DNA from 2 places in the Paenibacillus sp. FSL K6-0108 genome. Region 2 is predicted to be linked to the other one. Evidence: a T-box and tRNA genes for the amino acid it is inferred to sense, from the RefSeq annotation. Region 2 holds a T-box; the other holds one or more tRNA genes.
What was found. The T-box of region 2 lies ahead of tyrS (tyrosine--tRNA ligase). A T-box ahead of a tRNA ligase gene usually reads a tRNA of that ligase, here a tRNA-Tyr.

Region 1: it has a tRNA-Tyr gene. The T-box ahead of tyrS (tyrosine--tRNA ligase) is inferred to sense a tRNA for this amino acid. The anticodon was not compared.

The regions. Positions count from the first base shown of each region.
Region 1 covers NZ_CP150288.1:6,368,850-6,383,967, reverse strand. The annotation lists gene MHB49_RS29080 (hypothetical protein) at 1-294, shown strand, start outside; gene MHB49_RS29075 (DUF4097 family beta strand repeat-containing protein) at 320-1,720, shown strand; gene perR (peroxide-responsive transcriptional repressor PerR) at 1,895-2,317, shown strand; gene MHB49_RS29065 (glycosyl hydrolase family 18 protein) at 2,454-4,184, shown strand; gene MHB49_RS29060 (YgzB family protein) at 4,319-4,717, opposite strand; gene MHB49_RS29055 (nucleotidyltransferase-like protein) at 4,840-5,721, shown strand; rRNA gene MHB49_RS29050 (16S ribosomal RNA) at 6,187-7,738, shown strand; rRNA gene MHB49_RS29045 (23S ribosomal RNA) at 8,079-11,007, shown strand; tRNA gene MHB49_RS29040 (tRNA-Asn) at 11,076-11,151, shown strand; tRNA gene MHB49_RS29035 (tRNA-Ser) at 11,155-11,246, shown strand; tRNA gene MHB49_RS29030 (tRNA-Glu) at 11,254-11,325, shown strand; tRNA gene MHB49_RS29025 (tRNA-Val) at 11,396-11,471, shown strand; tRNA gene MHB49_RS29020 (tRNA-Met) at 11,489-11,562, shown strand; tRNA gene MHB49_RS29015 (tRNA-Asp) at 11,590-11,667, shown strand; tRNA gene MHB49_RS29010 (tRNA-Phe) at 11,764-11,839, shown strand; tRNA gene MHB49_RS29005 (tRNA-Thr) at 11,858-11,933, shown strand; tRNA gene MHB49_RS29000 (tRNA-Tyr) at 11,939-12,024, shown strand; tRNA gene MHB49_RS28995 (tRNA-Trp) at 12,031-12,104, shown strand; tRNA gene MHB49_RS28990 (tRNA-His) at 12,133-12,205, shown strand; tRNA gene MHB49_RS28985 (tRNA-Gln) at 12,219-12,293, shown strand; tRNA gene MHB49_RS28980 (tRNA-Gly) at 12,298-12,372, shown strand; tRNA gene MHB49_RS28975 (tRNA-Cys) at 12,379-12,452, shown strand; tRNA gene MHB49_RS28970 (tRNA-Leu) at 12,475-12,553, shown strand; gene MHB49_RS28965 (class I SAM-dependent methyltransferase) at 12,835-13,761, shown strand; gene MHB49_RS28960 (helix-turn-helix domain-containing protein) at 13,950-15,118, opposite strand, start outside.
Region 2 covers NZ_CP150288.1:4,722,688-4,737,805, forward strand. The annotation lists gene MHB49_RS21310 (carboxypeptidase M32) at 1-1,193, opposite strand, end outside; gene MHB49_RS21315 (beta-class carbonic anhydrase) at 1,417-1,980, shown strand; gene MHB49_RS21320 (PadR family transcriptional regulator) at 2,167-2,733, shown strand; gene MHB49_RS21325 (hypothetical protein) at 2,833-3,339, shown strand; gene MHB49_RS21330 (YxcD family protein) at 3,345-3,623, shown strand; gene tyrS (tyrosine--tRNA ligase) at 3,773-5,032, opposite strand; T-box leader at 5,154-5,375, opposite strand; gene MHB49_RS21340 (DUF4375 domain-containing protein) at 5,475-5,924, opposite strand; gene MHB49_RS21345 (Imm63 family immunity protein) at 5,929-6,387, opposite strand; gene MHB49_RS21350 (protein adenylyltransferase SelO) at 6,453-7,925, opposite strand; gene MHB49_RS21355 (nucleobase:cation symporter-2 family protein) at 8,525-9,841, opposite strand; gene MHB49_RS21360 (Dabb family protein) at 10,190-10,489, opposite strand; gene MHB49_RS21365 (PadR family transcriptional regulator) at 10,523-11,068, opposite strand; gene MHB49_RS21370 (YhgE/Pip domain-containing protein) at 11,140-12,297, opposite strand; gene MHB49_RS21375 (cytochrome P450) at 12,394-13,647, shown strand; gene MHB49_RS21380 (helix-turn-helix domain-containing protein) at 13,835-14,686, shown strand; gene MHB49_RS21385 (DMT family transporter) at 14,683-15,118, shown strand, end outside.

The DNA of each region.
Region 1 (15,118 bases), 1.6 Mb from region 2:
GATTGGGTGATGATGCGCAGAAAAAGAGCGGTTACCCACAATAGCTTGGACAAGCCCACCCCTAATGAACGTTCGGCTGGGGAAGCCATGATGGTTTGGGAAAAAGGTATTTCGTTTGGACTGCTTCTGATTGTAGGAGGATCCTTGCTGGTATTGTTCTTTCGCAAACCGCGTTGGTTTAAAGAGCTAATCGCTGTGTACGGTGGATATACTTTTGCTGTTCTTATGATCGCAGGAGGACTAATCCTTTTCGGACGGGAAATTTGGGTCATGCTTCGGAAGAAGAAAATCTAGTTTGAACTATCAAGGAGGGATAGCCATGAACCGTAAAGTCCGGGTCGGCCGCTACACAGCTGCCGCTTTAATCATAGCTGTCGGTCTGCTGTTGATTTTGGATAAACGGTGGGGAACGGACTATGTATATGAGATGGTCGATTGGTGGCCCCTCTTGCTCGTTGTGTTAGGTGTGGAATACATACTGTTATTCTTAGTGACACGTAGAAGATGGACTGCAGCTCCAGACAACCAGAGTGAGAAAATTAAAATGCGTTTCAGACCCGATGCGAAAGGTATACTGTCAGCCCTTGTGCTGACGGCTTCTGTATTTATCGTTACGGAGCAGGATCACTACATGCATCTGTGGAACAGGGTAAGTCTTAATCTGGGAGCAGCATCCATGGACTATAGTCAGGCAGCAGGATACATGGAAGATAAGGGCACAATTCGGGTACCTGTGGGCATGGAGACCTCGGACCTTGTTGTTGAGGGAGTAAACGGGGATATCTCCGTACAGCGTGGGGATACGGAAGAGATTGAGGTACGCACCGTAGTTTGGGTAGATCAGACAACCGAAGTACAGGCCAAAGCAGTGGCGGACGCTTCGTTTGTTGAGACGGATGGTACAAAAGTGATTCATATTAAGACAACAGGCAAAACATATGGAGAGAACGAAAAAACACAGCCGCGGATGAATATCACCATAACGATTCCGGATGATCGTCGCTTCAATCTCGATATTCGTACATCCAATGGAGCCATATTGTTGAATCGTCCGGAAGCCATTAGTACCATTTTGGCCGAGACAGGAAACGGACGTATACGAATTACGAACGCCGTAGGTGATATTTCCGGTAAAACGCTGAATGGTGATGTCATTGTGGCAAATGCCATCGGAAATGTAGACTTGAACAGTAATCGAGGGGACATGAAGGCACGTGGGGTCTCCGGAAATGTGAATTTGACTACACAAGTCGGAAGTATTAGCATCACGGACTCCGTTGGAGAAATTACAGCGGACACCAGAAACGGAAATATCAATGTAGATGGCGCAAGTTTGGCACTCAAGGCTCAATCCCTCAATGGCAGTATAAGCATTGTATCTTCCAAAGTAGGCGGTGACTGGGACGTTTATAGCGCTGTAGGGGCTATTAACATTCTGCTTCCGGAGCGGGGAGATTATAGTCTAAGTGGCTCCAGCAGTTATGGAGATTTGCAAACGGATCTGCCGTTTACAGTGAAGAATAAAACGATTGAGGGCCAGCTTGGTGAAGGAGAGTATACGGTTAAAGTCGAGGGAAACAGCGACCTCACTATTGATCGTAATCCTGAAGTGCCTCCTGTTGGAACAAATTCACTGGAGTCGGAAGATACGGCTGATGGCTTGGAACAAATGACCGAAGACGGACAGAATTCCCAAGACCAAACATCCGAAGTTCCCTGACTGACGCGTTGACAATAAACTTGCAATCGCCGTACAATAAATATAAACTGGCAAGGTTAGACGGCAGGAATAATGTAAACACATTGTTCCAGTCCAGATCAACTCTGAATGAAGAGAACATGTGATCATACATTTTGTCTCTGCAGAGTAATGAAAGGTAAGGCGGTGGGTTTTATGGCAACACGTGTCCAACATGCGTTGGAGCATCTGAAAACGACCGGTGTCCGTATTACACCCCAGCGTCATGCCATATTGAACTATTTGATGGAATCCATGGGGCATCCGACAGCCGATGAAATTTACCGTGCGCTTGAACCCCAGTTTCCCAGTATGAGCGTGGCGACTGTATATAACAATTTGAAGATGTTTCTGGAAGCGGGCATGGTCCGGGAGTTGACATATGGAGATAACTCAAGTCGATTCGATGCCAATGTGACGGATCATTACCATGTTATCTGTGATAAATGCGGCAAAATTGAAGATTTTAGTTATCCTTCGCTAAAAAGCGTGGAGCTTCAGGCGGAGTCAAGTACAGGATTTGAAGTACATGGTCACCGATTGGAAGTTTATGGCGTTTGTAAAAGTTGCAGGGATTAAGAGAGTTGAATTACAATATTAACGTGCAGAATTCAGTTTGGATTCTTCACGTTTTTTGTTTTTAGGACGATAGAATGTATATAGTCTTAGCAGATTAGATATTTCATGATTCAGCATGATTAACGGAGGTAGACGTTTGAGTAGAAAAAGCAGATATACACGTCAGAAGCGTCGTTCATTCTGGCCTGGATTTTTGGCTGCCTGTGTTGTTGCAGGCGGTGCTTATTGGCTAATAACGAATGTTTGGCTTAATCAGATTCACGAAGACCCCGACTGGATTGGTATGAATCAACCTATTTTTGTGGACGGACAATTGATGGACGGCGAGGCGTCAGGAACGGGAGATCAGCTTAAATTTCCTGTATCGGTGCTGCAAGAGGCGATCGATCCCGGAATACGTTATGAAGCTGACACAGGTGATATCATTATTGCAACACCGCAGCGAGTGCTCCATATGAAGGAAGGCAGTACGAAGGCGGAACTTAATCATCGGGATTATCCCATGACGGTTAAACCGGAGGTGGTTGGGGGAGAAGCTTATATTCCGCTCAAACCATTGAAAGAGGTATATGGGATCGCTATACAGGAAGATGCTACAACGGGTGCGGTGCTGCTGATGCGTGGAGGTGACACCATTCAGTATGCGGAGATTAATACATTGTCTTCCAAGGCGGACAAGACAGTTCCGCTATACAAACGCGGGGGAGAATCTTCTCCCATCATTGCCGATATGGAGCAGAACACACGAGTAAGGGTTTGGCAGACAGGGGATGACCAGAGCTTTGTTCAGTTGGATAATGGGTATGCCGGTTATGTGGCTAATAAGTATGTCACTCTTACGGAGAAAAAGGAACTGGACAAGCCCAAATTCACAATGACTGCGGCGGAGAAAAAGTGGCAGAATAAACCGGTCAACCTGGTTTGGGAAGCCGTATACAATCGACAGCCTGATGTGTCTTCAATTGGCAAGATGCCTGGAGTTAATGTGGTCAGTCCCACGTGGTTCCATATTACAGATGGACAAGGCAATGTTAAAAGCAAAGGGGATAAAGCATACGTAAACTGGGCTCACCGTTCCGGCATGGAAGTGTGGGGCTTGATGGACAACAGCTTTGATCCGGATATTACGAAAGAAGCCGTGGCCTCATATGAGACACGTACGCATATTATCGAGCAGATGCTGGAGTATGCACAGACTTATCATTTGGACGGCATTAACATTGACTTTGAGAACGTCTATACAGACGATGGACCGAATATCACTCAATTTGTCCGCGAAATCAAAGCGATGGCGCGCATTCATGGTTTGATGCTCTCGGTTGATGTGACGCCGAAATCAAACAGTGAGATGTGGTCTGCTTTTCTGGATCGTCGCTCGTTAGGCTCTTTTGCCGATTATATTTTCGTTATGGCGTATGACGAGCATTGGGCGGCGAGTCCAAAGGCTGGTTCGGTTGCCTCGCTTCCTTGGACCGAGTCTTCTATGAGACGGATCCTGGAAGAGGATGAAGTACCATCGAACAAATTGATTATGGCTGTGCCGCTATATACTCGAATCTGGACGGAAGAGACCAATGATCAAGGAGAATTGAAAGTGTCTTCCAAAGCGGTAGGCATGAGCACCGTCACAGACCTGATCAAGGAAAAGAAACTTAAACCTGTTCTGGATAAACAAAGCGGACAGAATTATGTGGAGTATGCCGAAGATGGGGCAACCAAGAAAATCTGGATAGAAGATGCCGTTTCACTTCAGGCACGCGTTGATTTGGTTGCTTCGTTGAAATTGGGTGGAGTAGCTGCATGGAATCGAAGCTTCGCCGATGCATCGGCATGGGAGACGTTAAAACAGGCAGGGTATTCGAAATAAATATGAAATAGCTCTTTTGAACTTATATATTAATTAATTTAAAAGTCTATCTGAAATTCAAAAAAAGGTCCGGTGAAGATACCGGGCCTTTTTTCTGTCTCTGGGCTTGGATGAAAAGTTGATGAAAAGTACATCTAGCTGTTGGAACTTATGCCATGATCTGTGTCGGAAGGAGACGTGGAATGCGCTTTCAGTTGTGAACTGGTTGTATTGGCCTGATTAGGGTCCAGGGTAAGGATGGTGTGACAGAACATACAACGATCTGTCTTGCCGAGCATTTTGGTTAACTTGCCACATTCCGGACAGTCCACTTGTACTGCGCTTGTGGAAAGCATGCCAGCCCAGAAATAAATAGCCAGACTAGCCATCATGGCAATCAGGCCGATGACGAGTCCCACAGCGGCAAATACTTTGCCTGCGTGTCCCCAGAACACAATTCCGGCAGTTCCCAGTACCATTAGGCCCATGCCGAGCATGGTAAGCAGTAGTCCCCAAGTGCGAAAAGCATTAATTTTTGCTGATTTGAAAATCATGAAAAATGCTCCTATCGTATGAGTAGTATCGGACCTGGATAAGAAGGAAACTTCAGCCTGCATGTAGAATTACATTATAACTGACTTGGCGCTTATCTGCCATGAATTGTATGGAGGGAATCGTGGAACTAAAGAACCTTGCTTTTTTGTCCGAACAGTCGGAAGAGACAGGGGCAGTTGGGGCTATCGCTTATTCCCGCCCGGGAGAGCGATTCCACGGCTCCCTAATTCAGGATTTTGAATTGCTCGTACTTGTTGTTCATAATACCGACCAGTTGATATCCAAAGTTGGACACTACAAATATGGTGATCTTCGTTATCAAATGATCTATATCAGCCGTCATGAGCTGCAGAGCAGTGTAATTACGGGGGATAACAATAACATCATGCAGTGCCTGATTGAAGGTGAGATCATTTGGGAAGCGGGTAATGCCTTGAGCGCTTTGCGAGAGGAACTATCTGCTTTTGGAACCGAATTGCGTGAGCAAAAGCTTCTGCATGAATTCGCAAGTTTTTTAAGAATGTACGTGGAAGCCAAACGTTACATTCAAGAGGGCCATGTTGTTGATGCCTATTACAATGTACTTGAGGCTCTAGGGAACTGGGCTAGAATTGTACTTATTGAACAGGGGATTTACCCGGATCATGCCGTCTGGACACATGTGCAGAGTTTGGATCGTGCTTTGTGGAAGCTCTATCAGGAGCTTACAGTAAGTTCGGAGACACTGGAACAGAGAGTCGAGCTTGTACTGCTTGCATGTGAATTCTCAGTGATGTCCAAAATGGGCGATTGCTCCGGCTTGCTTCTGCGTGTGCTGGGAAGTCGAAGGGAACCGTGGAGTATGGATGAACTTGTCCACCATCCACAGTTGAGATTTGTACGGGAAGATCTGCCTCTCATCCTTCGTAAGCTGGTGTTTCGTTCTATAGTAAAAGAATCGGCAGGATGGCCATCCTTTATAGGAGGAGATGGACGGGAAATCCGCTATTGGATTGAGGCGTAATTACTCGTGAAGCCTGACCTTATGTGGATTATAAAGCGGGAGGGGAAACCTTCCTTTTTTGTTTGTTTAATAATTTATAAAAAGAGGTTGACTCATATTTAGTAAATATGATACATTATATTTCGTTCCTCTAACGAGCTTATCGTCAACAAACGATTAATTCTGCATAGGAACTAGTGAAGAACTAAAAGCTTCAAAAAAAGAAATTAAAAAAAGTTCTTGACGAAAACAAATGAAATGTGGTACATTATTTAAGTCGCCGCCGAAAACGCGGTTGAGACGAAAATGAGTAACACAAATCAAGTTTGATCTTTGAAAACTGAACAACGAGTGAGTAATCATCCTGCTTGCAGGATGAACGTGAAAGTTTTTGGTGCATGCCATTTGGCTGTATGAAAACTGGAACATAAATGAGATTTTTAATCTCGTCAGATTCAAAATGAGCTTATCGCTCTTTTCAATACTTTATTGGAGAGTTTGATCCTGGCTCAGGACGAACGCTGGCGGCATGCCTAATACATGCAAGTCGAGCGGACTTGAAGAGAAGCTTGCTTCTCTGATGGTTAGCGGCGGACGGGTGAGTAACACGTAGGCAACCTGCCCTCAAGTTTGGGACAACTACCGGAAACGGTAGCTAATACCGAATAGTTGTTTTCTTCGCCTGAAGGAAACTGGAAAGACGGAGCAATCTGTCACTTGGGGATGGGCCTGCGGCGCATTAGCTAGTTGGTGGGGTAACGGCTCACCAAGGCGACGATGCGTAGCCGACCTGAGAGGGTGATCGGCCACACTGGGACTGAGACACGGCCCAGACTCCTACGGGAGGCAGCAGTAGGGAATCTTCCGCAATGGGCGAAAGCCTGACGGAGCAATGCCGCGTGAGTGATGAAGGTTTTCGGATCGTAAAGCTCTGTTGCCAGGGAAGAACGCTTGGGAGAGTAACTGCTCTCAAGGTGACGGTACCTGAGAAGAAAGCCCCGGCTAACTACGTGCCAGCAGCCGCGGTAATACGTAGGGGGCAAGCGTTGTCCGGAATTATTGGGCGTAAAGCGCGCGCAGGCGGTCATTTAAGTCTGGTGTTTAATCCCGGGGCTCAACCCCGGATCGCACTGGAAACTGGGTGACTTGAGTGCAGAAGAGGAGAGTGGAATTCCACGTGTAGCGGTGAAATGCGTAGATATGTGGAGGAACACCAGTGGCGAAGGCGACTCTCTGGGCTGTAACTGACGCTGAGGCGCGAAAGCGTGGGGAGCAAACAGGATTAGATACCCTGGTAGTCCACGCCGTAAACGATGAGTGCTAGGTGTTAGGGGTTTCGATACCCTTGGTGCCGAAGTTAACACATTAAGCACTCCGCCTGGGGAGTACGGTCGCAAGACTGAAACTCAAAGGAATTGACGGGGACCCGCACAAGCAGTGGAGTATGTGGTTTAATTCGAAGCAACGCGAAGAACCTTACCAGGTCTTGACATCCCTCTGACCGGTACAGAGATGTACCTTTCCTTCGGGACAGAGGAGACAGGTGGTGCATGGTTGTCGTCAGCTCGTGTCGTGAGATGTTGGGTTAAGTCCCGCAACGAGCGCAACCCTTGATCTTAGTTGCCAGCATTTCGGATGGGCACTCTAAGGTGACTGCCGGTGACAAACCGGAGGAAGGTGGGGATGACGTCAAATCATCATGCCCCTTATGACCTGGGCTACACACGTACTACAATGGCCGGTACAACGGGCCGCGAAGCCGCGAGGTGGAGCTAATCCTAAAAAGCCGGTCTCAGTTCGGATTGCAGGCTGCAACTCGCCTGCATGAAGTCGGAATTGCTAGTAATCGCGGATCAGCATGCCGCGGTGAATACGTTCCCGGGTCTTGTACACACCGCCCGTCACACCACGAGAGTTTATAACACCCGAAGTCGGTGGGGTAACCGCAAGGAGCCAGCCGCCGAAGGTGGGATAGATGATTGGGGTGAAGTCGTAACAAGGTAGCCGTATCGGAAGGTGCGGCTGGATCACCTCCTTTCTATGGAGAATCGTTTCCCGCAGCGGAAACATTCAAATCAAGTCTTCAGGAAGCATGCTTCCGAAGCGAGCTTTACTTCGTAAAGCTTTTAGCTCACTCGTTGCTCAGTTTTGAGAGCTCAAACTCTCAAACAGCTTGCTTTTGCATGGAGCTTGTTCTTTGAAAACTAGATATCGAAACGAAATATGCGAATTAGAACATTCCTTTTTAGCTGAACTTGTGTTAAACAAGTTTCAATAAATTGGTACTTAATTGCTTTTGCGATGGTATTGAATGGGAGCGACTTTTGGCTTTGCGCAAGCAAAACAAGGGAAGCGAGCAGTCAAAACCGGAGCAATATGGTTAAGCTACTAAGAGCACACGGAGGATGCCTAGGCGCTAGGAGCCGATGAAGGACGTGGCGAACAACGAAACTGCCTCGGGGAGCTGTAAGCAAGCTTTGATCCGGGGGTGTCCGAATGGGGAAACCCAGCTGGGGTAATTTCCAGTTACTCGTAACTGAATACATAGGTTACGTAGAGGCATACCAGGGGAACTGAAACATCTAAGTACCCTGAGGAAGAGAAAACAATAGTGATTCCGTCAGTAGCGGCGAGCGAACGCGGAGAAGCCCAAACCAGAGAGCTTGCTCTCTGGGGTTGTGGGACGTCTCACATGGAGTTACAAAGGAGCCGGTTAAACGAAGAGGTCTGGAAAGGCCCGCCAAAGAAGGTAATAGCCCTGTAGTTGAAAGTTGGCTCTCTCCGAGACGGATCCCGAGTAGTGCGGGGCACGTGAAACCCCGTATGAATCCGGCAGGACCATCTGCCAAGGCTAAATACTTCCTAGCGACCGATAGTGAAGCAGTACCGTGAGGGAAAGGTGAAAAGCACCCCGGAAGGGGAGTGAAATAGAACCTGAAACCGTGTGCTTACAAAAAGTCAGAGCCCGTTTTAGGGGTGATGGCGTGCCTTTTGTAGAATGAACCGGCGAGTTACGTTCCCGTGCAAGGTTAAGGTGAAGAGCCGGAGCCGCAGCGAAAGCGAGTCTGAATAGGGCGAATGAGTACGTGGACGTAGACCCGAAACCGGGTGATCTACCCCTGTCCAGGGTGAAGGTGCGGTAACACGCACTGGAGGCCCGAACCCACGCACGTTGAAAAGTGCGGGGATGAGGTGGGGGTAGCGGAGAAATTCCAATCGAACTCGGAGATAGCTGGTTCTCCCCGAAATAGCTTTAGGGCTAGCCTCGGAAAACAGAGTCGTGGAGGTAGAGCACTGATTGGGTGCGGGGCCCGCAAGGGTTACCAAGCTCAGTCAAACTCCGAATGCCATAGACTTACTTCCGGGAGTCAGACAGTGAGTGCTAAGATCCATTGTCAAAAGGGAAACAGCCCAGACCATCAGCTAAGGTCCCCAAGTGTGTGTTAAGTGGGAAAGGATGTGGAGTTGCACAGACAACCAGGATGTTGGCTTAGAAGCAGCCACCATTGAAAGAGTGCGTAATAGCTCACTGGTCGAGTGACTCTGCGCCGAAAATGTAACGGGGCTAAACACACCACCGAAGCTATGGCTTGATGCTTTGCATCAGGGGTAGGGGAGCGTTGTATAAGGGTTGAAGGTGTACCGTAAGGAGCGCTGGACATTATACAAGTGAGAATGCCGGTATGAGTAACGAAAAGATCAGTGAGAATCTGATCCGCCGAAAGCCTAAGGGTTCCTGAGGAAGGCTCGTCCGCTCAGGGTAAGTCGGGACCTAAGGCGAGGCCGAAAGGCGTAGTCGAAGGACAACAGGTCGAAATTCCTGTACCACCGTAAGCCGTTATGAGCAATGGGGGGACGCAGCAGGGTAGTGACGCGGACTGATGGATGTCCGTCTAAGCAGTGAGGCTGATGTGTAGGCAAATCCGCACATCGTTAAGGCTGGGCTGTAATGGGGAGCGAAAATTATAGTAGCGAAGGTCATGATCTCACACTGCCAAGAAAAGCCTCTAGCCAGGTGATGGTGCCCGTACCGCAAACCGACACAGGTAGGCGAGAAGAGAATTCTAAGGCGCGCGGAAGAACTCTCGTTAAGGAACTCGGCAAAATGACCCCGTAACTTCGGGAGAAGGGGTGCCCCGGTAGTGTGAATAGCACGAGGGGGCCGCAGTGAAAAGGCCCAAGCGACTGTTTAGCAAAAACACAGGTCTGTGCGAAGCCGTAAGGCGAAGTATACGGGCTGACGCCTGCCCGGTGCTGGAAGGTTAAGGGGAGCGGTTAGGGAGTAATCCCGAAGCTGTGAACCGAAGCCCCAGTAAACGGCGGCCGTAACTATAACGGTCCTAAGGTAGCGAAATTCCTTGTCAGGTAAATTCTGACCCGCACGAATGGCGTAACGACTTGGGCGCTGTCTCAACGAGAGATCCGGTGAAATTTTAATACCTGTGAAGATGCAGGTTACCCGCGACAAGACGGAAAGACCCCATGGAGCTTTACTGCAGCTTGATATTGAATTTGGGTACGATCTGTACAGGATAGGTGGGAGCCTTTGAAGCCGGAGCGCCAGCTTCGGTGGAGGCACCGTTGGGATACCACCCTGATCGTATCTAGGTTCTAACCTGGTACCGTAATCCGGTGCGGGGACAGTGTCAGGTGGGCAGTTTGACTGGGGCGGTCGCCTCCTAAAGAGTAACGGAGGCGCCCAAAGGTTCCCTCAGAATGGTTGGAAATCATTCGAAGAGTGCAAAGGCATAAGGGAGCTTGACTGCGAGACCTACAAGTCGAGCAGGGACGAAAGTCGGGCTTAGTGATCCGGTGGTACCGCATGGAAGGGCCATCGCTCAACGGATAAAAGCTACCCTGGGGATAACAGGCTTATCTCCCCCAAGAGTCCACATCGACGGGGAGGTTTGGCACCTCGATGTCGGCTCATCGCATCCTGGGGCTGAAGTAGGTCCCAAGGGTTGGGCTGTTCGCCCATTAAAGCGGTACGCGAGCTGGGTTCAGAACGTCGTGAGACAGTTCGGTCCCTATCTGTCGTGGGCGTAGGAAATTTGAGAGGAGCTGTCCTTAGTACGAGAGGACCGGGATGGACGTACCGCTGGTGTACCAGTTGTTCCGCCAGGAGCACCGCTGGGTAGCTATGTACGGACGGGATAAGCGCTGAAAGCATCTAAGCGTGAAGCCCCCCTCAAGATGAGATTTCCCAGTATGTAAGACCCCTTGAAGACGACGAGGTAGATAGGCTGGGGGTGGAAGTGCAGCAATGCATGGAGCTGACCAGTACTAATCGGTCGAGGGCTTATCCAAATATGCAAGTTGTAAGTCGCACATTTCGTTTCGGATCTAGTTTTCAGAGAATAATCTCTGAAGAATATTCCCTGATAGCTCAGTTGGTAGAGCACTCGACTGTTAATCGAGTTGTCACAGGTTCGAGCCCTGTTCGGGGAGCCATATGGAGAGGTGTCCGAGTTGGCCGAAGGAGCACGATTGGAAATCGTGTAGGCGCCACAAGCGTCTCGAGGGTTCGAATCCCTCTCTCTCCGCCATTAGTAAGGCCCGTTGGTCAAGGGGTTAAGACACCTCCCTTTCACGGAGGTAACAGGGGTTCGAATCCCCTACGGGTCATAATTTAACTTCAAAAAAAAGAAGTTGATTTTCACAGCAGTTTTATGATAAGATCATAAATGTGTTGTTCGGAGGCTTAGCTCAGCTGGGAGAGCATCTGCCTTACAAGCAGAGGGTCGGGGGTTCGATCCCCTCAGCCTCCACCATATAACTTTTATAACGACGCGGGGTGGAGCAGCCCGGTAGCTCGTCGGGCTCATAACCCGAAGGCCGCAGGTTCAAATCCTGCCCCCGCAATTAACCTTTCTTTCAAGAAAGTGATCTGGAACCGTGGTGTAGTTGGCCTAACATGCCTGCCTGTCACGCAGGAGATCGCGGGTTCGAATCCCGTCGGTTCCGCCATTTTAATCTTTACATGAGGAAGCTGTTCACTAAATCTGCTATATGGCACCGAACGCCCTAGATAAAGTGTAACGTTTCAGGATTAAACTTTATTGTGGCTCGGTAGCTCAGTCGGTAGAGCAGAGGACTGAAAATCCTCGTGTCGGCGGTTCGATTCCGTCCCGAGCCACCATTTACGAAAACTTAATACGCCGGTGTAGCTCAACTGGTAGAGCAACTGACTTGTAATCAGTAGGTTGGGGGTTCAAGTCCTCTCGCCGGCACCACTTATGGAGGATTAGCGAAGTGGCCAAACGCATCAGACTGTAAATCTGCTCCCGTACGGGTTCGGTGGTTCGAATCCATCATCCTCCACCAGTTTTTAGGGGCATAGTTTAAAGGTAGAACAACGGTCTCCAAAACCGTTGGTGTGGGTTCAATTCCTGCTGCCCCTGCCAATTAACTTTCAAGACATATTGTATTATGGCGATCGTGGCGAAGTGGTTAACGCACCGGTTTGTGGATCCGGCATTCGGGGGTTCAATTCCCCTCGATCGCCCCTTTATTTTTTTTGGGGATTAGCCAAGCGGTAAGGCAACGGACTTTGACTCCGTCATGCATAGGTTCAAATCCTATATCCCCAGCCATTATGCGGACGTGGCTCAGCGGTAGAGCATCGCCTTGCCAAGGCGAGGGTCGCGGGTTCGATTCCCGTCGTCCGCTCCAAAATATGGCGCCATAGCCAAGTGGTAAGGCACAGCTCTGCAAAAGCTTTATCCCCAGTTCGAATCTGGGTGGCGCCTCCAGTAATTTTTCAAAACTTCATATGCCGGCGTGGCGGAATGGCAGACGCGCTCGACTCAAAATCGAGTGGGAAACCGTGGAGGTTCGAGTCCTCTCGCCGGTATTCAAGTAAGTAAAGCTCATTAGATGCATAATCTAATGAGCTTTTTTATTTTGACAGATACTATACGGAGTATGATTGGTAGAAGGAAATTAAATTATTTATTTATATGTATTGACGTACATCTTTAATGGGTATATTGTAGACATGTAAAGTCCTTAATGCTAATTCCTTTAATTGCGGATATTATAGCTCTTTTAAATTCATATAGAAGATGCTTTCATAAAAATAATAGTCCCGTTTAACTTTTTATATTTTCATACAAAGAAATGGAGTGAGTCATCGTGTCCAAGGAAAAACAGGTATCTAAGCAATCTGAACTTTTATTCAATCTATCTGTATGGGAAGAAGCTTGGAGAAATCAATCTATAGGTTCTACATCCAATATGAAAAACGCTGCATTCTACGCGACAGAAGCATTTGAACAATGGGCTACAAAATATCATCAGCAGTCGTTTACTGAAGAGGGAAGGCAGCGATCTGAACGCATCATAGGCTGGATCGAAAATCAGGGAGTGGATTTAAACGGTTTATCCATATTGGACATTGGAGCAGCGTCTGGAATTTTTACTATCCCTTTTGCCACCAAAGGAGCGACTGTTACAGCTGTAGAGCCATCAGAACTGTTCAATTCATTAATGAAAGAAACGATTCCTCCGTCCTTGCATTCCAGTATAGATATTGTGTCAGAACGGTTCGAGGAAATATCGATTAAGGAAAAGGGCTGGGAAAAGAGATATGACTTCGCATTTGCATCCATGTGCCCGGCAATGTCGGATTGGGAAACGATTGAACAAGCAATAAGCACTGCACGGAAGTATGTTTATATCAGCACGATGGCCGGGCCAAAAGAAGATACACTATTAGATGAGCTTAAAAAGGTACTGGGTGTCTACCCTCCAAACAATTATGGTGACATGGGTTATATACAACAGCTACTATACCTGAAAGACTATTCCTACACTACTTTGATCACTAAAGAAACAAGTTATTTTAAGATGTCAGTGGAAGAAGTCGTAGACAAACTTCAGGAATGGCTTGGCACGCATGAATTGCCAACGGATGAAGGTTCCCTTGCCCTGGCTGAGCACTACATCAGAGACACGTATAAGGAGGGTGAGGTTGCATTTTCACGCGGCGGGAAGTTCGGTAAAATTCTGATTCAATTGGAGCAACCGAATATGAAAGGGGTACGTACCAAAGCGCAGTAAATAATGTGACCAATATTAGAAAATTATATTTATTTCAAGTAATACGTAGTTACAAGGGAGTCGCTGTATTGACTCCCTTTTTGTATCGTCATATTTAGAACAACTTCTTTGGTTAAGTGTAAAGGGGTAGTTCTTCTGCAAAAGAGAAACGGACAAAGCTGTCGTACTTCAATCCTCTTAAGATCTCCCTACTGCTTCATGGACAATTCAGCCTTCTGCCTACGTTCTCGGTATTGTCCAGGAGTGATCCCTTCCCATTTTCGAAAAGAGCGGATAAAGTTCTGGGGGTTATTATAGCGCAGCCGCGCAGCGATGTCCTTGACCGTTAGCTCGCTCTCGTCCAGCCACTTTTTAGCTATACTGAAGCGGTACTTTGTCAGATACTCACTGAATGCACAGCCTGTTTCTTTGCGAAACACACTACTCAGGTAATTTGCATTGTAGTGGAGTCTGGATGCGCACTCCTCCAACGTCAGATCTTTATCGTATTCTTGCTGGATGATGGCAATCATTTTCTCGGAAATGTGCTGATATTGAGCGTACTGTCGTTCCTTCAGAATAAGAATGATCGGTATGATGATATGTTCGTTAAACCACTGCTCAACCTCAGCTGCGTACTGTAAAGCATGAAGTTCATTGAAAATAGATCCATGGCCTTTGGAGATCTGTCCCAGCCGTATACCGGATTCCTGCATCATCTGCAAAATATGTGTTAATAATCGGGTAAGTGCTACCTGATATTCTTCTGGTGTGCATTCCATGCCAAACAGTACTTCAAGCAACTGGTGGAGAAGAGAGGAGGCATGAGCCTCATCTGCATTTTGGATAGCCTGTAAGAGCGTATATTCCAGTGATTCGGGATAAGATAGCGCCCAATAGGATGTGCGATTATCGACTGCTTCAAATTGAAAGATGATGCCTGCTCCCAGCTTCATTCGATGTTTGAGCGCTTCAAGGGCCTCCGTATAAGCTTGCGGGATCTGAAACAGGGAGGCGCAAGGCTGACTAAAACCAATGCTAACCTGCAGACTAAGGATCTCTCTGATTTGATATTGAAGTTGTTCCGTTAATGTGGACAGATGTTTTGAAAAACGAACCCCGTCTTGCTCAGGAGAACCGATGATCGTAACGACAGTATGTTCATAGACCACAGGAAGCAGCTGTTGTTCTGCGTAAACACTCTCCTCCAGTATATTTTGAATGGCAAACAGCAGTAGATCACGATCTTTGGCATGATATTTGGTGTGATTTACGAGATCAGCCTGGACTGCAATGACGGCTATTTGTTGCCACTCTTGAAGCTGTGAATCATAACCATTCTCTCTGAGGTTGTCATGAAGAGTAGAGGGTGGATTTT
Region 2 (15,118 bases):
ACAACGCCAAGATACTCCTTGTATTTAGCATTCCAGGTCTCTGGCAGGTCCTTGACTTCCAGACCTTCGTTAAACAGCATTTTCTCAATTTCATAACGGATGATGATGTGCAGATTGTATGTCAGTTCATCGGCTTCAATCCGGATCAGAGAGCTTTCAACCCGGTTAATTGCCCGGTAAAAGTCTTCCAGCTCAACCTCGTTTAATTGAGGGAAATGTTGTTGCAGATCTTTGTAATAGCGCGTCCAGAATGGAAGACTGCGTCCAATCATATTTTCCCATAGGCGAGACTGGGATTCATGAATCCCCATGGACGTTCCTTCGGCAAGAAGGGTACCCGCGAGACTGTCGTCAATATTTTGCTCATACAGGGCGTGTCCACCTTCGTGCAGGGAACTGAAAACCGCACTCGTCACATCATCCTGCAAATAGTTCGTCGTAATCCGCACATCACCTGGATTCAGGCCTGTTGCAAACGGGTGAACACTCTCATCCAGTCTTCCGGCTTCAAAGTCATAACCCATTTGTCCCAGAATAAACAAGCTGAATTTTTCCTGTTGACCCTTGTCAAACAGCTGGTTCAGGAACTCCGTGTTCGGCTTGTTGGCCGACGCGTTGATTTTTTCTTGCAGGGGCACCAGACGGGCTTTAAGACGTGCAAATACGGCATCCACCTTGTCTACCGTCAGATCTGGCTCATACATGTCCAGAAGAGTATCATAACGAGTGTCTTTTACACCCCAGTAGTCAATGAACTCTTGTTTGAGCTTCACAATATCAGTGAGGTAGGGTGAGAAACCTGCAAAATCGCTATTATGCTTGGCATCTTCCCAAGCCGTTTCTGATTTGGCGGTGAGTACGGTATAAGCTTGAACTTTTTCCGGTGGTACGGACTGACTGCGATTATATTCTTTCTGGCAATCTTCCACCTGACGTCGGTCAATATCGTCCAGCTGTTCCAGCACCGCTGGACTTGTTAATGTATCCAGGCAGGATTTCATATCAGCCGAGGTTTGTAGTTTGAATGCTTCAGTCGAAAGCATGCCAAGTGTTTCCGAACGTGTCGGTACACCTTTTTTGGGCGCGCCTGTGCGCAGATCCCAGTGAAGCAAACCAATGGCTTCATGATAACTCTTGATTTTACGAGCCAGATTACGGAAGGATTCTAGCTGTTGTTGTGTTTGTTGGTCCATTGTCAATGTTCACCTCTTCAAAAAAATGTGGATTCCCTATTGATGATACTTTTTGCAATGCGTATAATCAACTTTTGACAGATGCAATTTGAAGTATTCTTTTCAAAAGGAGAATATTTTGAGCTGCTGAGCGTGATATAATAAAAAACCAAAGGGCGTAGGACAAGCTGCATTTGATGCAAGTGGCCGTGCTCATCGTATTGAATAACAGGAGGCAATGGACATGAACAACATTCAAGAGATTCTGACTTACAACAAATCATTTGTCGAAACTAAAGAATACGAAAAGTATACGGCTGGCAAGTTTCCAACCAAAAAGATGGTCATTATCACTTGTATGGATACTCGTCTGGTTGAAATGCTGCCTAAAGCCATGAACCTGAAAAATGGCGATGTCAAAATTATTAAAAACGCTGGCGCAATCATCTCTCAACCTTTCGGGTCTGTCATGCGTAGTGTTCTCGTAGCCATCTATGAGCTGGGTGCCGATGAGGTACTGGTTGTTGGACATACGGAATGCGGTATGGCTTCTCTGCACGCGGAGACCATGATTGGACATATGGTCGAGCGGGGTGTATCCGAGGAAGTCATGAGCACACTGGAGAACTCGGGCATACGTTTACAAAAGTGGTTGCGCGGGTTTGACAGCGTTGAAGAAGGGGTAAAACATACTGTGGAAGTGATCAAGAAACATCCATTGCTTCCACCTACTGTACCCGTTCACGGCATGGTCATCGACTCTTACACGGGTGAACTTGATCTTGTCAAAGATGGGTATGAGCAATAGACATCTCTCTAAATGGTTTTGGGTGCGGACCTCAGGGTCCGCACTCTTTTTTTGTCTAAATTGAGGCAGTTGTTCTGTCAGGTTGTCAAACCATACAGTTTCAGTGTACACTTTTATGAAAGCGGTCAATGAGAACAATTTGCGTTGTTTTTGCTGGCCCAGCCCTAATATTAAGGAGACATGTGCATGAACATACTTTCCTACGGATTGCTCGGGCTTCTTACCCGCGAGGAGTCATCCGGTTATGATCTAATGCTGAGAATCCAGCCACATTGGCAGGCCAAACACAGTCAGATCTATCCCCTCCTCTCCAAAATGGAAAACGATGAGCTTTTAGCCTCCCGCTGGGTGCAACAGTCTGACAAACCGGACAAAAAAATGTATGCAGTCACGGAGAAAGGTATTGAGAAACTGCTGGAATGGATGATCACTCCCGTTACCGCACCGGTTACGCGTGACGAGTTCAATTTGCGTATTTTATGTGTCGGCATTGCGGAAGATGGTAGCATGAGACGCATTCTGAATGAGCGCAAAAACTGGTTTATGGAACGCATCCGTTATTTCGAAGATTTGAAGTCCCGTATCCCTCAGGATAATTTGCGAGTAGGCAGTCGGGAATTCGGAAGTTACATTTTGGTACAAAAAGGGTTGATGAACGCACAAACGGGCATTGAATGGTGTAACTGGGTAACCCAACTTCTCGATGGCCAAGCGGCCATTCAGGACCCTTGTCCAAGTATTTCAGAAAATTAAAAAAAATTTGAAACGTTCCTGCAAGATGACCGTATTACCTGAGTAAGGCCCATTTTTGGGGTATTCAAACAAATTAATCGGGGGGTTACGATCTTTACAATGAAGAAAAAATTCGGAATTAAACATCTCATGATGGTTTTCATGGCCTTTACATTGCTGTTTGCAACAGTTGGAGTCGCGAATCCAGATTCTGCTGACGCCAGACGTGGTGGCGGTTTCAAATCGGGAACAAAAAGCTATACCAACACACCTAAGAAATCCGATTCCAATAGTAATGTAAGCAAATCGAATACGAATAACAACTCCAGCAATGGAGCAGCTACAACGAACCGCGGCGGATTCTTCGGCGGTGGCGGTGGATTCATGAAAGGTATGATGCTGGGTGGTCTTGCCGGTATGATGTTCGGCGGATTGTTCGGTGGCATGGGCGCTCTGGGTAACATTCTTGGATTGCTCGTAAACGTGGCTGCAATTATGCTGATCGTGATGCTCGCAATGGCCCTGTTCAGAGCCATTACGAATCGTCGTAAACCAGCAGCAGATGGTCGTTATGACCGCCGTAATGATCGTGATGATGATGACCGTAACAGAAACGGACGGTACTAATCTCTATGGTTCTGAGCATGGATGAAATTGTCAACGCGATATGTATTCACATGGCTGAACGCAAGGGTGTTCGCCCAACCGATGTCAATGTGGAACTGAGCTGGGAAGAGGATACGGGATATTCCGCTGAAGTCTGGATTCAAGGCCGCAGTCAGTATCTGGTCGAATCGAACATGATTGAAGCAATCCTTCGCTACCTGCACAGTGAATACGATATTCGGGCTTACCGTGAGAATGTTCGACTGGATCTGGATGAAGAGATCACAGCGATTGTGAATCAATAAATGAATAACGAATAATCCATTTGCGAATGGAATGTAAAAAGGACCGTCTCCATGATGTCATTGACATGATTGGGGACGGTCCTTTTGTGTTACTGGGAAAGATAATGCCTTCGCTCTACCTTCCCCAGATTCTGACTGCAATCCTATGGCTATTTCAATTTCACCAGACTGTAGTTTTTCTTGCCTTTGCGGATAATGATGAATTTACCACCGATGGCATGCTCTGCAGAAACCGTGAATTCCAGCTCCGTCACTTTCTCACCGTTCATGGAAATAGCCCCTTTGGTAACATCCTCACGTGCCTGACGTTTGGATGGCTCCAGGCCAAGATCTACAAGCCAGTCTACAATATTTTTCGCTTCACCATCGGTTTCGAAGGTCGGCATTTCTTTAAAACCCTGCTCAATTTCGTCCGCCGTAAGGGAACGAATATCTCCGCTGAACAGTGCTGCGGTAATGCGTTTCGCCTGCTCCAGCATATCGTCGCCATGAACGAATTTCGTCATTTCTTCAGCGAGTGCCTTTTGTGCTTCACGCTTGTGCGGCTCCGTTTCTACCTTAACAGCCAAAGCTTCTATCTCTTCTTTGCTTAGGAACGTGAAGTATTTCAGGTATTTGATTACATCACGGTCATCCGTATTCGCCCAGAACTGGTAGAATTCGAATGGAGTTGTCTTATTCGCATCAAGCCAGATGGACCCGCCTGCGGACTTACCGAATTTCGTTCCGTCGGATTTGAGCATAAGCGGGATTGTCAGACCGTAAGCTTTAGCTTCTGGCCCTTCTTTTTTACGGATCAGGTCCAGACCGCTTGTAATGTTGCCCCATTGATCTGAACCGCCGATTTGCAGCTGTACATCCTCATGTTGGAACAGATGCAGGTAGTCAAGTGATTGCAGAATTTGGTAGGAAAACTCGGTAAACGAAATTCCGTCTTCCAGTCTGCTTGCAACCACATCTTTGGCCAGCATTGTGTTAAGGTTAAAGTTTTTACCGTAGTCCCGCAAAAATTCAATCACATTGATTTTGTGTGTCCAGTCGTAGTTGTTGACCATACGCACCTGATTATCGCCATCCGTTACGAAAAGCTTTTTCATTTGTGCAGTCAGAGCGTCCACATTCGCCTGTACCTCTTCCAATGTTTGCAGAGAACGTTCCGATTGACGACCACTTGGATCACCAATAGTACCTGTTGCCCCACCAATCAGAATGACCGGACGGTGGCCAGCGAGTTGGAAACGTTTCAGCATCATGAACGGAATCAAATGTCCGATGTGCATGCTGTCTCCTGTAGGGTCAACCCCGCAGTACAAGGAAACCGACGTCGTCTCGGTCAGCTCACGCAGACCCTCCGCATCCGTCTGTTGGTTAATGGCGTCGCGCCATTCCAGTTCATCAATAATATTCAAAACAAACAACCCCTTCTCTATGCATTGGTATTAGGCCATGATTTACGTGAATTCATCAAGAGCTAAGCAGGGTGCGACTTTTTTTTGGACACAAAAAAATCGCCGCCTTGTCTTCAATAGACATAGGGACGATTATCATAACCGTGGTACCACCCAACTTGCACAGACAACAGCTTACACGCTGTCCATACCGCTTTCGGCAAAATAACGTTTGCCATTCCGCTTGGCATTACCCAAGTACTCCAGAGTGTAATTCGCAGCCCTTGTATGTATCAGGTTCCATCAACCCCTGACTTTCTGTAACAGGGACAAAGCCGCTACTGCGCTCTATCAACGTAATTCATGTATTCAATTTATAGCCAGTATAGCCGAACGTTAATATCATTGCAAGGGCAAGAATTTAATCTTCAGATAGAACAAGAGATGAGTCCTGTGCCAAAGTTTATAAAGACATCATGTTCAACTTTTCATGATAATATGCATAAGCCTTTTCTGCAATCTGATCTTCATTGTTCCAGAATTGCTGATCCAGTATATCCAGCTTGCGCTCCTCCTCTGTTGTTAGAAACTTAGGAATATCCCACAGCCCATTAAGTCTTTCATCCTCTTCCAAATGCTCAATGCAGCCGTATGCTGACTTTATGATGTCCAACACTTGAGGCGCACCAATGACATGTAATGCCCGCAGCGCGTATAGGTATGCCTCTTCTCCCCAGTTGCAGAAAAATTGAACAAAACCACCGTTAAACACATCCGTCTCTAAAAGCCATAAAGCAGCAATTTCCTGCTCATTCGCTGTTAGCGCAGCCCACCCCTGAGCGGATTCATTCTTTTTCCCTACAAAGGTTAAAGCATACTCATACCACACTTCATTGATATCCTGTTCACTCACACAATCACCTCTTCTTCCTCGGTTCCATCTTCTCAAGCTCCTGCCGTTTACCCATCTGATGCCAATGTAAATAGGGATCACCGATCTGTTGGAAAGCTTTCTCAACACTTTGCACCAGTTCTTGCGTCACTTCGTTCGTGTAATTCAAATGTGTCTGTTTATTATCCACACCGTGACGTTCCAGCAACTCCACATGCGCCGCCGTAAAAATGATATCCTCGAGCAGCCAGTAGATTACTTCTTCCGTCTGCTTCATTCTTTTTTCCAGCATGACCATGCCACGCTCGTATATACGAACTATATATGTATCCTTTTCACTCTCTACATATGGAACACCCTCCCATTTAAAACTTTCAAATAAGCGGTTAACATATTTCCCCATCTGTTCCCTGCTGAAGGATGTCCGTTCAAGCAACTGTAAAAGTTTTTTTGCAATCTCTGGTTTGCTTCGTATGTTGGCCATAAAATCTCCTTTTGAAATGATAATGAAGAAGCTGCCCAGGCAGCCTCTTCACAACCTTTTAAATATCAGGTTCCACAGAACGTCTGATAAGAGGTATTGCATTGTGCGGGCAGCTCCGCGTACTCAGCCTGTTCGGGAGAATGTGCAAACGGTTTGGAAAGAACATCAAGAAGTTTATCCATTACACTAAGATCCCCGTGATTTTCCGCTCGGTCCAGTGCTTCTTCCACCCGATGATTACGAGGAATCACCGCCGGGTTGTTAGATTTCATCAATTGCTGTGATTCTTCTTTCCCTTCCTGTTGTCTGCTCAATCTTGCCTGGCGACGCTCATTCCACTGCTCAAACTCTGGAGTATCCACCATCGGTGATCCCTTGAGCGGTGTGTCAAAGGTCAGTGCTAGGAAGGTATTCGTATAATCCGCGCCATGCTTCTCCATCAGCTCCAGAAGATCTCTGATTAGCGTTTCATCCTCAACCTCTTCATTAAACAAACCCAGCTTACTCCGCATTCCGGAGAGCCAGTGGTGGTGATATAATTCAGAGAATTGTGAGATGGCGTCCTGAGCAATTTGTACGGCCTGTTCTTCATCCTCATGCAGCAAAGGCAGAAGCGTCTCGGCAAACCGAGCCAGATTCCATCCGCCAATATACGGTTGATTTCCATAGGCATACCGACCTTGTGTATCAATAGAGCTAAATACCGTCGCTGGATTGTAGGCATCCATAAACGCACAGGGCCCATAATCAATCGTCTCACCACTAATAGCCATATTATCCGTATTCATCACGCCATGAATAAAACCAACCTGCTGCCACTTCGCAATAAGAGCCGCCTGCCTTTGAATCACTTTCTGAAGCAAAAGAAGATAACGGTTATCTGCTGAGGCAATCTCGGAAAAATGCCGTTCTATTGTATAATCAGCCAATGCTCGGAGATCAGCCTTTGATGCACCACTGGCTGCGTATTGGAAGGTTGCTACACGCAAATGGCTTGAGGCCACTCGTGTCAGGATTGCACCCGGCCGTTCAGTTTCTCGTATAATGCTTTCTCCCGTAGAAACCACTGCCAGACTTCGCGTTGTAGGAATGCCGAGTGCATGCATCGCTTCACTGATAATGTATTCACGCAGCATGGGCCCGACAGCAGCACGTCCATCACCTGCACGGGAGTAGGGCGTTCTCCCCGAACCTTTCAGTTGGATATCCATCCGCTCGCCTTGTGGCGTGATCTGTTCTCCCAGCAGCAAAGCCCGTCCATCACCGAGCATGTTAAAGTTACCGAACTGATGACCTGCATATGCCTGAGCGAGAGGCTCGGCACCTTCCGGAATGTGGTTGCCTGCAAAAACTTCTGCACCTTCATCACTGTTAAGAGCCTCCGCATTCAGACCAAGGCTGGCTGCAAGCAGCGTATTAAAGATAATCATCTTAGGGGATTGAACTGGCTCCGCTCCCTGACTCGTAAAAAAGGTCTGTGGCAATCGTGCATAACTGTTGTCGAAATGCCATCCTTGTATTCGTGTATCTTGTTGCATGTGATCACAACTCCTTTTCTGTAACTAAGCGATATCAGAATATCCCTTCGTTTTATTTTAGCCTTGTGAACCAATGCTCATTTATGTAGTCGCATGGAAATTCAACGGAAGGAACATGTAACAATGTTCATGATGAAACTTTAGCATATTTATACCCCTTTTGCATTCATCCTGCTGTAACTTTCATACACGGGGCACCGTTTAGAGTTTAAGGGGGGGATCAGACTGAGAAAATATATCTATGTAATTAGCTGTATAACGCTTTTGTTTATGAGCCTTACCGGTTGTTCAGTGGACAACATACAAAAAAAGGGAGATCAGGTTATCGTTCAACAACCGGTTGAGAACTCCAATCAATACACCCTATATAGAAAAATTACCGATCCAGCACAAGTGCATGCCATTAGGAGCATCACCCGCTCCATTCGATCCAATAATACTATTTAAAAATACCCAAATGGTACGCTGCAGATGCTGCAGTTCAACCCAACTTAAAGACCCAAGAGGTTATTGGCGAGGGGAATCATTTCACCTCAATCCATACCATCTTGGGTCTGTTCCATTTATTCAGACTACAGGCCTGTTAAACAAAACAATCATTACGTATGTGCTTCCTGAGCCTGTACGGGCTGTACGGGCAGACTCTCTTTTTTAAATCCGAGGTTAAAGAAGATATTGAGAAGGATGGCACACAGACTGCCTGTGATAATACCATCACTAACAATTATGCGAATACTTTGAGGCAGCTGGGCAAACAGATCAGGTACAGCCGTAACGCCAAGGCCGAGCGATACCGAACAAGCAACAATTAACAGATTCGTTTGCTTGCTGAAATCCACCTGTTGAAGCATTTTAATTCCGGAAGAGACCACCATCCCAAACAGAACAACCGTCGCCCCTCCAAGTACAGCACTGGGGATAATCGTTGCGAATGCCGCAACTTTGGGGATGAGTCCGAGAAAAATCAGAATACCTCCGGCTGCAACAACCACATTGGTCGTTTTCACTTTGGAGAGCTGTACCAAACCGACATTCTGGGCGAATGTGTTGTATGGAAAAGCATTGAAGATACCTCCAAGCACAAAGGCAAGGCCTTCTGCGCGGTAACCTCGTGCCAGATCCTTTTCGTTAATCGGCTGATCACAGATTTTGCTCAAGGCCATGAACACACCTGTAGACTCGATAATAACAACCGTGCCGACAATAATCATGGTTATAATCGGACCGATCTCAAAAGTAGGCCATCCAAAGTAAAAGGGCTGGGGCAAATGGAACCAGGAGGCTTCCTGTACAGCGCTGAAATTCACCTTCCCCATAAGGGCCGCAGCGAGAGTACCCACAATAATACCGAGGAGAACTGCGAGGGATTTGACAAAACCGTGGGCATATCGATTCAACACCAGAATAAAGAGCAATACCCCAAATGAGAGAGCCAAATTGTCCAGACTGCCGAAATTTTCGCTGTTGGCTCCGCCTGCCATGTTTTTGATCCCCGTTGGAATCAGTGCCAGACCAATGATGGTCACGACTGTTCCGATCACGACGGGAGGAAACAGTTTAACAATTTTACTAAAGAAGACCGCACATATAACGATGAAAATTCCTGCTGCGATGATGGAGCCGTAAATAGCCGGGATTCCATATTGTGACCCAATCGCAATCATGGGTGTCACAGCGACAAATGAGCTTCCCAGAACCGCTGGCAAGCCAATCCCCAAATATTTACCTTTGCGTGCTTGAAGCCATGTCGCGATACCACAGGTTAACAGGTCAATCGATACCAGGTATGCCAATTGCTCTGCAGTCAGATTTAACGCTCTTCCCACAAGCAGAGGGACCAAAATGGCTCCGGCATACATCGCCAATACGTGCTGAATTCCCAGTGAAAAAACCTTCATTTTCTTAGTTTCACTCATCCCTACATGCCCCCTGTAAATTAGAATCACTTTACCGCTGCAAATCATGTTATGTTGATTCACATTATATAAACATTCAGGAAAAGTTCCATGATTCATAACATACAATTGTTTCAAGTTATAAAGAAAACTCATTATATTGGGCGCTTTGTACAAAAAGAATGAGCAGACCTTCTCTATTTGTTATATTATCTGACATATAAAATTCCAAGTCACTTTCACATCTCCAGACTCTCTCCCAAATCAAAAACATAAAAAGGCCAGCCAGAAAACTCTGACTAACCTGATCAATTGGAAGTCACCAGCATGGCGACTTCTTTTGCATAATTTGTTATAAGATGCGCAGACTCAGATCGGATAATCGACCACGATCACATTTTCCACCCATTCATTCAGGGAAGCTACAAAAGCCTGATGAGCAGGATGGGGGCCATAAGCGCGCAGCGCTTCCTGATCTTCAAACGTAACCCTCAAACCAAGCGTGAAACCTTGAATATGATTCGTTTCCTCTGTTACATTAATCCCTGCGGTGAGATCCACAATTCCAGGAATCTGTTCCTGTAACGCGAGCAATTGAGCCACCAATTCCTGCTGTTTGACCGGAGTGATTGTATCATTCAATTTGAATACGACCAAATGTTCATACATTATCTTCTCATCCTCATTTCTTTAACAAGATATTTAGCTTTTTAATACTCTGCTGCGAACATGATTCAGCAGCTTCTGAAGCCAGATCATATCACTTTGGATCGAGTGGTAAGCATGATCTCGCATCAACAATAATGCATCTTTCAGATCCTCCTGAACATCAAGCTCCTTGGGTCTATGAAAATCAATATATTGCAGCCTCTTGTTCATCTTCTCAATAATATCCTCAATTAAGTAAGCAATCTTCTGATTATCGACCTTATCCAAATGGACCAACGCAGCGTATAGGGACTGCACGTTTGTAAACTTCTGGAACACCTTGTATATGCTCTCTTCCAGGGACTGACGGCCCTTTTCGGTGATTCCATAAGTCGTTTTGTCCGGTCGATTGTCACTCTGGATGGTTTCTACCTTCTCGATAAGCCCCTTCTTCAGCAACACTTCAAAATTATAATAAATGGTGCCTTCGGTAATCTTGGCATCCGTTTGATCCAAATGTTTACCAATTCGTTTCTTAATATCATAGGGATAACAATTCCCCTCACTTAGTGCACCGAGTATAAATATTTGAATCGACATTGTGACTGCCCCCATTCTGCTCATCCAAGGGTACAGCTTCTTCGTCATCGCCTACCCTTACAACTTCTATTTTATATCATAACGGGCTGTTGTACAGGCTCCTGTGTCATATCGGTCTCTTTCGCTTTTTTGAAATGATGAATGGCTGTATTGATAACAAAGGCCCCCACGCCCACAAGCGCCAATCCGACCGCATATTGAACCGTCTTCCCTCCGCCGAAGAGAATATTATAATCCAGATGTGTTGAATAGAACATTGGTGTGATCTGACTCACGAATTTGAAATAACCTGGCATCATCTCCGGTGACATGGACGTCCCGTTCGCAATGGATTGGCTTAGTACAAATATCATGTTGATCAGCATTCCACCTTGACCAAGAAGCATGATAAAGATACTTGTGAACTCAATCGACACAAACAGCTGCAAACTGTGTATCATCCACATTTTCAAAAACACTTCAACTCCATACCCCTGCACCATAAAATAAATGCCGATCCCTACAAGTGGAGCAAGGATGGAAACAAGCAGGTTTGTACCTCGCATTGCAAAGAATGCTCTCCATTTTCCCATCTCTCCTTGCAGCTGCTTCATTCCGCCAATGCTTTGCATCGCGTAGATCATGGCTCCAACATAGAGCGCCATGGTGATAAACATCGGTGCCATCTGATTTTGCATGCCTGCTGGCTGCGGGTTGCTCATAACGATGTCGGATGATACTTTGGCCATGGTGGATTCCACAATCTGCTTCGATTGCTCCTCTGGAACTTGCATACTGCTCAGTACTCCTTCGAAGCTCTGTGCCTGAATCTGAGCGCTCATCTGCGCAGTGATTTCAGCAGCTACATTTTTCATGGAACTAGTAATCGTTGTTGGGTTCGACTCATTAATCAGGTACTGCAGTTGAGCTTTACCGCCTTGTTCAGACAGTTTCTCCGTAAAATCACCCGGTATACGTATGATCATATGAATATCGCGGTCTTCAAGCCCTATCTTCGCCTGTTCCAATGATTCATTGGTTACTACCGAAAATGGCAGTTGTTTTTGCAATTTTTGTACAAATTCAGTACCGGACTGCTGGTCCTCGTTGACAATGGCAACGGTAAGATTGGTTACATTTTTGGGGATTGCACTGTACCCAGACATGAAAACGGTCAACATTACAATTTGGTAAAAAACAATCATAAATATGCCTGCTTTAACTCCGCTATGCTTCAGTATATTCTTCACTCTTACTCCACCTTGTTGTTTTGATTTAAACTACTTGAATTAAAGTACTCTTGTTTGTTATATTTGTCAATGAGACCAACAAAGGAGGCGAAATGAATGACGAAGAGCTCTATTATTTCTCTGTCTGAAATCACGAATTTTCAATCGAAAGAAGAAGAATTCAGTCCCTACCGTTGGTATCACAGCATGCTGAATCAGGAACCTGTCATCTACAATGAAGAGACCGATTCCTGGCATGTATTCAGGTACGAACTTGTCAAAACTGTGCTTAATGATCATGAGCACTTCTCCAGCGTGAGAAAAAGATCAATTGTAAACGTGGGATATTCAAATGAAGAAGGTGCGGACAGCGAGCATCACATTCCGGACAAGCTGGATATCCACAACGTAGATCCTCCGGAACATCGCAAGCGAAGATCATTGCTGGCGAGTGCATTTACACCCAGAAGTCTCAAGCTCTGGGAACCAAGAATTGAGGCAGTCGCAGAAGAGCTGATCAGAGAATTCAAACACCAATCGGAAGTGGACATCGTTGAAGCGTATACGAGCATGTTTCCTGTTATTATCATGTCTGACCTGCTCGGCATTCCTTCCAAAGACCGCCATTTGTTCAAGGACTGGGTTGATACCTTATTTATGCCGACTACCGATGCTACTTTTGATCAAATTAACCAGATGAAAAAGATTGCCGGAGAAGAATATTTCAAGTACTTGTACCCCTTCGTTGTTTCCAAAAGATCCAATCTGGGAGAAGATATCATCTCAGATCTAATCCAGGTTGAGGTGGATGGAGAACACTTCACCGATGAAGAGATTGTGCGAACCACCATGTTTATTTTGGGCGCAGGTATAGAAACAACAAGCAACTTGTTGGCCAACTCGTTCTATGCTCTTCTGTATGACCAACCGGAATTGTATGCCGAACTCAGGGATAACCTCGAGCTTGTCCCCGCCGCGGTAGAAGAAATGCTGAGATATCGCTTTCATATCAGCAAAATGGACCGCATGGTCAAAGAGGATAACGATCTGCTTGGGGTGAAGCTAAAAAAGGGAGACGCCATTGTCGCGTGGATGAGTGCAGCCAATATGGATGAAAACATGTTCGAAGATCCGTTCACCTTGAATATTCATCGAACAAACAATAATAAACAGCTTGCGTTTGGTTTTGGTACTCATTTCTGTTTGGGTGCTCCTCTAGCCCGTCTGGAGGGTAAAATTGTACTGACCACCTTCCTAAAAACGTTTAGCAAAATTGAACCCGTGGCCGGATTCAATCTGGAGGATAACCTGACTGCTTCTGCGGCTGGACAGTCTTTAACAAGCCTTCCGCTGAAGCTGTATACCGTCTAGAAGAAGTTCGGCATTTCCGCCATAAATGCTAAATTAAACCAAAATACTCGTCTCCCCTTAGTAAGGGGCAGTCGGTATTTTGGTTTTTTATATATTTGAACAAATCAGAGCGAGCAATATCGTCCAAGAAACTCCCTTCTTTTCATATTATAATGACAATTAACTTACCAGAAAGAAGGTGCATCAGGTGACTCGCGAAGTGAGAACCGTTGTATTCGATACCGATCTACAACTTGAAGCCTATCAATTCGAAGGTATTATGCAGAAATTCCCCAATCATTTTCATGACTATTACGTCATTGGATTTATTGAGAAAGGCAAGCGCCATCTCGTATGTAATAACGAAGAATATATTCTGAACACGGGAGACATGATTATTTTTAACCCCCATGATCCCCATGCCTGCGAACAGGTGGACGGCAGCACCCTGGATTATCGCTGCATCAACATTCAGCCTGAAATCATGCGCCATTATGTACAGGAAATTACCGGACAAGGTTACTTGCCACGGTTTACTTCCCCTGTTCTCTATCAAAGCGAACATGTCGCTTCATTACATGAGCTGCATCAGATGATTTTGGAAGAGCAAGCCGACTTTCACAAAGAAGAACTGCTGCTCTTTCTGCTGGAACAGCTGTTGAGAGAATATGCGGATGCCAAACCGCCCGTTTCCGCCCAGGACGTCACCATCGAGATCAGACGCATATGCGAGTACATAGAGAGTCATTATATGGCGAGCATTACGCTGAACCACTTAGTCGAATTAACAGGGCTGAGCAAATACCATCTGTTGCGTTTATTCACTCGTCAAAAAGGAATATCTCCCTACCGTTACCTGGAAACGCTTCGCATCAATCAGGCCAAACGGCTATTGGAACAAGGCCAGCTCCCGATTGAGGTCGCCGCGCAGACCGGTTTCAGTGACCAAAGTCATTTTACAAACTTTTTCAAAAAACTGATCGGCCTGACACCCAAGCAATATAGACGCATCTTCAACCATGAAGTGGATTCAATACGTACTGCGGATAAGCAGTCATGACAGGTCAAAACAAAATTTCCACTGGACACCTGCTGGCCTTACTTACGATCCTGATCTGGGGAACAACATTTATATCCACCAAGATGCTGTTGATTGATTTCACCCCGGTGGAGATTCTCTTTTTCCGTTTCGTGATCGGCTATGTGGTGCTATTCCTGATTTATCCGCGTTTGATGCGAATTACCTCATTCAGAGAAGAAATGCTGTTTATCGGGGCCGGGTTATGCGGGGTTACGTTATATTTTCTCATTGAGAATATTGCACTGGTATACACCCTGGCTTCCAATGTAGGTGTTATTGTTTCAATTGCCCCTTTCTTTACCGCAGTCCTTGCACATTTCTTCCTGGATGGAGAGAGATTGCACAAGCGGTTTATCGTGGGCTTCGCCATTGCCTTGACTGGCATTATCCTTATTGGATTCAACGGCAGTT